2 regions of the Pinisolibacter sp. DMC19 genome follow, and region 2 is predicted to be linked to the other one. Evidence: predicted binding sites of a transcription regulator. Region 2 holds the regulator's gene; the other holds the start of a gene.
What was found. The regulator HrcA, encoded in region 2, represses chaperone genes, less so after heat shock. The targets are predictions, from matches to a motif close to GTTAGCACTCNCNNNNNGNGAGTGCTAAC.

Region 1: the regulator HrcA is predicted to act here: its motif matches at 2,503-2,531, upstream of ACT53U_RS10600 (co-chaperone GroES).

What each region holds. Positions count from the first base shown of each region.
Region 1 covers NZ_JBQUZF010000003.1:538,153-543,065, forward strand. Annotated here, with positions in the region: gene ACT53U_RS10590 (TIGR01459 family HAD-type hydrolase) at 1-215, shown strand, start outside; gene groL (chaperonin GroEL) at 412-2,055, opposite strand; gene ACT53U_RS10600 (co-chaperone GroES) at 2,112-2,405, opposite strand; gene ACT53U_RS10605 (hypothetical protein) at 2,653-2,799, opposite strand; gene ACT53U_RS10610 (cupin domain-containing protein) at 3,358-3,993, opposite strand; gene ACT53U_RS10615 (glucan ABC transporter ATP-binding protein/ permease) at 4,102-4,913, opposite strand, start outside.
Region 2 covers NZ_JBQUZF010000006.1:29,038-33,950, forward strand. Annotated here, with positions in the region: gene hslU (ATP-dependent protease ATPase subunit HslU) at 5-1,315, opposite strand; gene ACT53U_RS15150 (hypothetical protein) at 1,312-2,376, opposite strand; gene hslV (ATP-dependent protease subunit HslV) at 2,378-2,932, opposite strand; gene hrcA (heat-inducible transcriptional repressor HrcA) at 3,175-4,266, opposite strand; gene rph (ribonuclease PH) at 4,420-4,913, shown strand, end outside.

The DNA of each region.
Region 1 (4,913 bases), on a different contig from region 2:
CCTTCGACGAGGTGCGCACGCTGGCGATCGGCGACGGTCTGGCGACCGACGTGCGCGGCGCCTTCCTGCAGAAGATCGACACGCTCTTCGTCACCGGCGGCATCCACGCCGCCGACTTCGGCCCGATCGACGACCCCGACGCCACCCGCGTCTCGGCGCGCCTCGAGGCCGAAAAGCTCGGCGCCACCGCCTTCGTGCCGCGCCTCTGCTGGTGAGCGGAGGCGCCGTCGGCGCGCTTGCCTCGGCCTGACCGAACACCCCGAAGACGAAAGAGGCGGCCCGAAGGCCGCCTCTCTTTTTTGTTCGCGGAGGACTTCCTCAGAAGTCCATGCCGCCCTCCGAAGTCGGGCTTGCCCGACTTCGGCACTTCTCGGTGATGGGCGGCCTTCACGGCCTTCCGATCCTGGCGGATCAGAAGTCCATGCCGCCCATGCCGCCCATGCCGCCGCCCGGCATCGCCGGAGCAGCTTCCTTGCGCGGCTTCTCGGCGATCATCGCCTCGGTGGTGATCAGCAGGCCGGCGACCGAAGCCGCGTCCTGGAGCGCCGTGCGGACGACCTTGGTCGGGTCGATGATGCCGGCCGACACCATGTTGACGAACTGCTCGGTCTGAGCGTCGAAGCCGATCTCGGCGTCGGGGTTCTCGAGCAGCTTGCCGACCACGATCGAGCCTTCCACGCCGGCATTCTCGGCGATCTGACGGATCGGGGCCTCGAGGGCCTTCAGCACGATGTTGATGCCGGCCTGGACGTCGGCGACGTCGGACGACAGGGCCTCGACCGCCTTCTTGGCGCGCAGCAGAGCCACGCCGCCACCGGGGACGATGCCTTCTTCGACCGCGGCGCGGGTCGCGGCGAGCGCGTCGTCCACACGGTCCTTCTTCTCCTTGACCTCGACCTCGGTCGCGCCGCCGACGCGGATGACCGCGACGCCGCCGGCGAGCTTGGCGAGACGCTCCTGGAGCTTCTCACGGTCGTAGTCGGAGGTGGTCTCTTCGATCTGGGCCTTGATCTGGGCGACGCGCGCCTCGATCTCGGACTTGGCGCCGGTGCCGTCGACGATCGTGGTGTTTTCCTTGGCGATCGTGACCTTCTTGGCGCGGCCGAGCATGTCGAGGGTGACGTTCTCGAGCTTGATGCCGAGGTCTTCCGACACGACCTGACCGTTGGTCAGGATGGCGATGTCCTCGAGCATGGCCTTGCGACGGTCACCGAAGCCCGGCGCCTTGACGGCGGCGATCTTCAGGCCACCGCGCAGCTTGTTGACGACGAGCGTGGCGAGCGCCTCGCCCTCGACGTCCTCGGCGATGATGAGGAGCGGCTTGGAGGTCTGCACCACGGCCTCGAGGACCGGGAGCATCGCCTGCAGGTTGGAGAGCTTCTTCTCGTGGATCAGGATGTAGGGATCCTCGAGGTCGGCCACCATCTTGTCGGCGTTGGTGATGAAGTAGGGCGACAGGTAGCCACGGTCGAACTGCATGCCTTCGACGACGTCGAGTTCGGTCTCGGCGGTCTTGGCTTCCTCGACGGTGATGACACCCTCGTTGCCGACCTTCTGCATCGCCTCGGCGATCATCTCGCCGATCGCCTTCTCGCCGTTCGCGGAGATCGTGCCGACCTGCGCGACCTCGGCCGAGGTCTTGATCTTGCGCGAGCGACCCTCGAGGTCCTTGACCGCGGTGGCGGCGGCGAGCTCGACGCCGCGCTTGAGGTCCATCGGGTTCATGCCGGCGGCAACCGCCTTGGCGCCCTCGCGGACGATGGCCTGGGCGAGTACGGTCGCGGTGGTGGTGCCGTCACCGGCGAGGTCGGCGGTCTTCGAGGCCACTTCGCGCACCATCTGGGCGCCCATGTTCTCGAACTTGTCCTCGAGCTCGATCTCCTTGGCGACGGAGACGCCGTCCTTGGTGATGCGGGGAGCGCCGAAGGACTTGTCGATGACGACGTTGCGGCCCTTCGGGCCGAGCGTCACCTTGACGGCGTTGGCGAGAATGTCGACGCCGCGCAGCATGCGCTCGCGGGCATCGGCGGAGAACTTGACGTCTTTGGCAGCCATGTGGGCCTACTCCGAAAGAGAGAAACGGGTGGGAGAACGATCCGGATCGGACGGCCTCAGCCGACGATGCCCAGGATGTCGCTCTCCTTCATGATGAGGAGGTCCTGGCCGCCGAGCTTGATCTCGGTGCCCGACCACTTGCCGAACAGCACCTTGTCGCCGACCTTGACGTCGAGCGCGATCAGCTTGCCGGCGTCGTCACGGGCGCCGGGGCCGACGGCGACGATCTCGCCTTCCTGCGGCTTCTCCTGCGCGGTGCCGGGGATGATGATGCCGCCGGCGGTCTTCTGCTCGGCTTCGATGCGCTTGACGACGACACGGTCGGCGAGCGGACGGAAGGAGATGGACATGGATGCGATCCTCTCTGGAACACGTTCGTTCGGCTGTCGCCCGTGACCCGTCCGCGCGATGAATGGATCGGGGTGGGGGACGCCGGGAATTCGACCTGTTGGCACTCGTCGAAATCGAGTGCCAACAGGGTCGCTCGGAGATAGGGACGAAGGCGGCACGAGTCAAGGCGGAGGACGTTTTCCGCCGTTCGGGCCGCCGCCGCCCGGTCGATCCGGCGCGGCGGGGCGCCAGCAATTTCTGGCGCCCTCACCAGAAGAGGACGTGGATCACCAGCGCCCAGAAGCCGAGCGACAGCGCGACGGCACCCAGTCGCACCCAACGGAGCCACCAGGGCCGCGGCTCGGCGTCGATCGCCGCCTCGACCGCCTCGAGTTCCGGCGGTGCGTCGTCCACCAGGAAATGCTCGATGAAGGAGATGCCGTCGGGGCAATTTCCGGCCGTTCCATAGGTGACGCCTGGCGCTCTTTTGCGAGAACTGTCGTCGTCTGTCATCGTATCCGCCCGGAAGAACGTCTTCGCTTTTGGATAGCCCGGAAAATGGTGTACGAGGACTATCTGGGACCATGATAACTCGGGCAAATACGCATATCAAATCGCGTTTCTCGTAATATTTCAGGCGTAATTTAAATAACCCCGCGTCATAAACCATCTGTTAGATATGCTCAATCGGACATAACGTTACGTCTCTGCCAGTTTTGCGTGTAGATCAGCCAATGTTTTCGCATATCTGGAATGCAAAAATGGCATGAGTCGATGTGGACGAGCGCGGGAGAACGGACTTCTTCCGGCGTCGTGCCCGCGTCGAGCGAGGGCGAGGCGGCAAGACGCGCGGGTCGGCCGTGAGACGACGCGCGACGGCGCGGCCGGCCCCTGGGCGAGGGGCCGACCGCGCTGCGGCGGTTTGTCGAACGGGGAGGGCGGACGAGGCGTGCGCGGAGGCGGGCGACGCGATCAGACGAAGTCGAGCGCCGCCATGGTGGCGGCTGCCGCGGCGGCGGCCGCGATACCGGCGACGGCGGCGATGCGGCGCGGTGCGGCGGCGCGGACGGGGATCGGGACGAGTGCGGGTTCGCCCTTGGGAAGGGTCGCACTCTCCGGCACGGTGCCGATGAAGATGACGCGCGCGGCGTATTTCAGGAAGCGCACGGCCCGACGGGCGAGATCGCCGGTCGTCATGATCCGGGCGAGCGGCGCCGGCACGGTGCGGCGGCAGACGGCGAGCTTGCGGATCGGTTCGACCACCCGCCAGACGGCGTGGGAGCCACCGGGGAAGAAGGCGACGGAACCGGCGCGCAGCACGTGTTCGCTGCCGTCGGGCATGGTCACCTCGACGACACCCTCCATGACGTGGACGGTCTCGTCCCAATGGAACTGCCAGCGGAAGGTGCCGGGGGTGCAGTCCCACAGCGCCGTCGAGGCGAAGCCGTCGGCACCGCTGGCGAGCGCGACGATGCGGGCCTGCGGCGCACCTTCGAGGACCCAGGAGGGATCGATCGGGCAGTCCTGCCAGTCGTCGCGGGCGTCGTCGGAGAAGACGGGCGAGCCCTTCGCGGGGCCGTTCGCGGCGGAAAGAGCGTTCGAAGCCATGATCGGACGGATCTCCTGTGACAGGCCGGGCACTCGCGCCCGTCCTCCCGTCCTATCAGAGCCGTCTCGAGACACGGTTTTCTCGACCGCTCGAATTTTATCGAAGTCTCACGCCGGGGACATCGCCGCGGCCTCCTCTTCCTCGTCCTGCAACTCGCCGGCCGCCACCAGCGCAGCGAAACGGCCGCCCGCGGCCACCAGTTCGTCGAAGGTGCCGCGTTCGACGATGCGGCCGGCCTCCATGTAGAGGATCTGGTCGGCGTTGCGGACCGTCGACAGGCGATGGGCGATGACGAAGGTGGTGCGGTCCTTCGCCAGATGATCGAGCGCGCGCTTGATCTTCAGCTCGGTCTCGTTGTCGAGCGCCGAGGTCGCCTCGTCGAGGATGAGGATCGGCGCGTTCTTGAGGATCGCGCGGGCGATGGCGAGGCGCTGGCGCTCGCCGCCCGAGAGGCCGCGCCCGCGCTCGCCGGCCCGCGCGTCCCAGCCGCCGAACTTGCTCTCGACGAAACCGTCGGCCTCGGCGAGGCGGGCGGCCTCGCGGATCTCGTCGTCGGTGGCCTCGGGTCGGCCGATGCGCAGGTTCTCGGCGATCGAGCGATCGAACAGGCCCGGGTCCTGGAAGACGACGCCGATCGACTTGCGGATGCTGTCGATCGTCACGTCGCGCAGGTCCTGCCCGTCGATGGTGATCGACCCGCCCGAGGGATCGCGGGCGCGCTGGAGCAGCGCGATCGCCGTCGACTTGCCCGAGCCGGTCGGGCCGACGATCGCGGTCGTCTTGCCCGGTTCGGCGACGAAGGAGACGTCGTGGAGGCCGGAATTCGAACGCGGATAGCGGAAGTTCACGGTATCGAAGACGACGCGGCCGCCGGTGACCTTCAACGCCGGGGCGCCGGGCTTCTCGACGAGCGTCGAGG
Region 2 (4,913 bases):
CGCCTCAGAGAATGAACCGACTCAGATCGGTGTTCTTCGCCAGTTCACCGACGTTCTCGCGGACCAGGGCGGCGTCGATGACGATGGTCTCGCCGGAGCGGTCCGGGGCGGTGAAGGAGATCTCGTCGAGGATCCGCTCCATCACCGTCTGCAGCCGCCGCGCGCCGATGTTCTCGACCGTGGCGTTGATCTCGACCGCGACGCCGGCGATCTCCGAGATCGCCTCCGGGGTCACCTCGAGCGTCACGCCCTCCGTCGCCATCAGCGCCACATACTGCTTGATCAGGCTCGCCTCGGTCTCGGTCAGGATGCGCTCGAAGTCTTCCTTCGTCAGCGGCTTCAGCTCGACGCGGATCGGCAGGCGGCCCTGGAGTTCCGGCAGAAGGTCGGCCGGCGTCGCCACGTGGAAGGCGCCGGAGGCGATGAAGAGCACGTGGTCGGTCTTCACCGGCCCGTATTTGGTCGAGACCGTCGTGCCCTCGATCAGCGGCAGCAGGTCGCGCTGCACGCCTTCACGTGAAACGTCGGCGCCGCCGCCGCGCCCCTCGCGGACGCAGATCTTGTCGATCTCGTCGAGGAAGACGATGCCGTTCTCCTCGACCGCGCGGATTGCTTCGGTGACGACGCCGTCCTGATCGACGAGCTTGTCGGATTCCTCGGCGATCAACGGCGCATGGGCCTCGGCGACCGTCACCTTGCGCGTCTTGCGCTGGCCGCCGAAGGCCTTGCCGAAGATGTCGCCGAGGTTCATCACGCCGACCGAGCCGCCGCCGCTCATGCCCGGCAGGTCGAAATTCGGCATGGCGGCGGGCGCCGCCACCTCGATCTCGATCTCCTTGTCGTTCAGTTCGCCGGCCCTGAGCTTGCGGCGGAAACTGTCGCGGGTGGCGGGAGAGGCCGACTTGCCGACCAGCGCGTCGAGCACGCGTTCCTCCGCCGCCATCTCGGCCTTGGCGCGAACCTCGGTGCGCTTGCGCGCCTTGACGATGCCGATGCCGATCTCGACCAGATCGCGGACGATCGAATCGACGTCGCGGCCGACGTAGCCGACCTCGGTGAACTTGGTCGCCTCGACCTTGAGGAAGGGCGCATCGGCGAGCCTGGCGAGGCGACGCGAGATCTCGGTCTTGCCGACGCCGGTCGGGCCGATCATCAGGATGTTCTTCGGCAGCACCTCGTCGCGCAGCGCGCCTTCGAGCTGCTGACGGCGCCAGCGATTGCGCAGCGCGATGGCGACGGCGCGCTTGGCGTCCTTCTGGCCGACGATGTGGCGATCGAGTTCGGAGACGATCTCGCGGGGCGAGAAATTGGTCATGACGCTTGGCCTCGGGGGACGCGGGGAGCGGGGACGACCGCGCGGACCGCGGCCGGAACGAATGTGAGGACGGCCGCGCGCAGCGGCGCCCAGGCGACGGAGAGGCCGAGCACCACGGCCCCGACGAGGCCGACGGTCAGAGCCTCGTCGATCGACCCGGTCCAGCCGGCGCCGCGGATCAACATCAGGATCGAACCGCCGAAATAGACGAGCGCAGAGACGAGCAGGGCGCGGCGGTCGACGACGACGGCGACGAGGGCGATCACCGCGAACATCGCCAGGATCAGCGCCGGCGCCGCGCCGGAGACCGTGCCGAAGCCGGCGCCGAGCAGCGCGGCGAGCGGATGGACGATCAGCGGGGCGGCCAGCACGTGCAGCCAGAAGGCCGTGTCGGTGCGCCGCGTCCGCCTCTCGCGGTCGGAGAGGTCCCATTTCATCGCCAGGGCGAAGACGCCGAGGCCGAGGACGAGACAGATCTCGCCGAAATGCGCATCGAGGAACGGTCGCGCCACGCCGGCGAGGAGACCGACCATCATCGCGATGGCGCCGGCCGCTGCCGCAGCGACCGAGATCGGCACGCCGAAGCGGCGCCAGTGGACATAGCCGCCGATCAGCATGGCGAGGCCGGCGCCGAGCGCCACGAAGGGTCCGCGGGCGTCGCCCGCGATCATGACGCTGCCGCCGCAGGCCGCGACGAAGAGGGCGACCAGCACGATGCTGGGGAAAGCCATGCGCCGGCGCGCGGTGAAGATCTCGGCGAGACCCCAGGCGAGCACGGCGACGGCCGGGCCGGTCGCGATCGGCGCGAACTGGAAGCCGAGGACGACGACCGCGCCGGTGAGGAGCGCGATGCCGAGGGTGACGAAGACGTCGTTGAACGAGGTGACGAAGCGCACGGCCTCCTCGTCGGCGGCGGGCAGCTCCCGTCCGCGCGCCGTGGCGAAGGCGGCGAGCGCCGTCGCGGTGTCGGCCCCGATCACGCCGGCGGCGACCGCCGCATCGAGATCGGCCGGACCGATGGAGAACGCGGGATCGTCGGGCCGAATGCCGCCGTCGCTCATGTCAGATCGTCTCCACGACGACGTTGGTGTTGGTGTAGACGCAGATCTCGGCGGCGATCGCCATCGCCTTGCGCGCGATCACTTCGGCATCGAGATCCTGATCGATCAGCGCCCGCGCCGCCGCCAGAGCATAGGTGCCGCCCGAGCCGATGCCGGCGACGCCGCCTTCCGGCTCCAGCACGTCGCCGTTGCCGGTCAGCACCAGCGTCGTGGTGGCGTCCGCGACGATCATCATGGCTTCCAGCCGGCGCAGATAGCGATCGGTGCGCCAGTCCTTGGCGAGCTCGACGCAGGCGCGGGTCAGCTGACCGGGATATTGCTCGAGCTTCTTCTCCAGCCGCTCGAACAGGGTGAAGGCATCGGCAGTGGCGCCGGCGAAGCCGCCGATCACGTCGCCGCGGCCGATCCGGCGCACCTTGCGGGCGGTGTGTTTGATCACGGTCGCCCCGAGCGTCACCTGCCCGTCGCCGGCGACCACGACCTTGGCGCCCTTGCGGACGGCGACGATGGTGGTTCCGTGCCAGCTCTCGGGGGAGGAAGCGGTGGGCGTGGTCATGGGGGGCTCCGGGGGTCTCGGGGGCGCGGATCGCGTCGCGGTTCGTCTCATGTAGGCGTCCCGGCGGACAATGCAAATGGGGGCACGAGACGGCTCGGGCGGGCGGTGGCTGCGGGCCCTCGGATGCCCGCCCCAAATCGACGCCCGCGGTTTCTCACATGCTGAGAAAAGTCAATGAAACCAAATGGATGAACGATGAACCAGATCGTCTCGCATCCGATTCGAACGGCGCCGAATCGATCTCACCCGATCAGCCGGCTGACCAGCTTGGCGGTGTAGTCGACCATCGGCACGATGCGGCCGTAGTGGAGCCGCGTCGGGCCGATGACGCCGAGCACGCCGACGACGCGGGCCTCGGCGTCGCGATAGGGCGCCAGCACCAGCGACGACCCCGACAGCGAATGCAGCTTCGCCTCCGAGCCGATGAAGATGCGCACGCCCTCGCCGCGCTCGGCGTCGCCGAGCAGCTCGATCAGGTCGCGGTTGCGCTCGAGGTCGTCGAAGAGCGAGCGGATGCGCTCGAGGTCTTCGGCGGCGCGGAGATCGTCGAGCAGATTGGCGCGACCGCGCACGATCAGCTGCTGCGGCCGGCCCTCCGCCGCCTCGCCCCAGGTGGCGAGCCCGTCCTCGACGACGCGGGCGGTCAGGTCGTCGAGTTCCGCCTGCCGTTCGCCCTGGAGGCGTTCGAGTTCGGCCCGCGCCTCGGTGAGCGTCCGGCCGCGGATGGTACGGTTGAGATAGTTGGTCGCCTCGACCAGCGCCGAGGGCGGCAGGCCGAGCGGCAGCTCGACGACGCGGTTTTCGACTGATCCGTCCTCGCCGACCAGCACGACGAGGCCGCGCGTCGGCTCGAGCCGGACGAATTCGATGTGCTTCAGTCTGAGATCGGCCTTGTGGGCGAGCACCAGACCGGCGCCGCGCGTGAGGCCGGAGAGCATCTGGCTCGCCTCGGTCAGCACCTCTTCCGGCGTGCGGCCGGCGGCGCGGATCTCGGCCTCGATGCGGCGGCGTTCGCCCTCGCCGAGATCGCCGATCTCGAGCATCGCATCGACGAAGAAGCGCAGCCCGCTCTCGGTCGGCAGCCGGCCGGCCGAGGTGTGCGGGGCGAAGATCAGGCCGGCCTGTTCGAGATCGGCCATGACGTTGCGCACCGAGGCCGGCGACAGCGCCATCGGCAGCAGTTTCGAGATGTTGCGCGAGCCGACCGGTTCGCCGGTGTCGAGATAGCCCTCGACGATGCGTCGGAAGATCTCGCGCGAGCGCTCGTCGAGCTGGGCGAGGCTGCCGGCACCGGCGGCGATCGGCGGTTGGGTGAGGAACGGCGGCTGGGCCATGCTGAATCCGTCGACCCGTCGATCGGGCCGTGGCCTCGATCGTACATCACGGTGGCGGCCGATCAATCGTCCCGCGATCCCGATCGGCCTTTACCTCTGCCCCCCGGCGGGATACGGGAGACCTACGAAACGACGAACGAACGAAAGAAGATCATGCGCCCGTCCAAACGCGCCGCCGACGAACTGCGCTCCGTCAGCCTCGAGCGCGGCGTCGCCAAACACGCCGAGGGCTCCTGCCTGGTGAAGTTCGGCGACACCCACGTGCTCTGCACCGCCAGCCTCGAGGACAACGTGCCGGGCTGGCTGCGCGGCCAGCGCCGCGGCTGGGTCACCGCCGAATACGGCATGCTGCCGCGCGCCACCCACGACCGCATGCGTCGTGAGGTCAATGCCGGCAAGCCCTCGGGCCGCACCCACGAGATCCAGCGCCTGATCGGCCGCAGCCTGCGTGCCGTGGTCGATCTCCAGGCGCTCGGCGAGCGCCAGATCACCGTCGACTGCGACGTCATCCAGGCCGACGGCGGCACCCGCACCGCCTCGATCACCGGTGCCTGGATCGCGCTGCACGACTGTCTCGCCTGGATGAAGGCGCGCGACATGGTCAAGGGCGAGGTCCTCAAGGACCACATCGCGGCGATCTCCTGCGG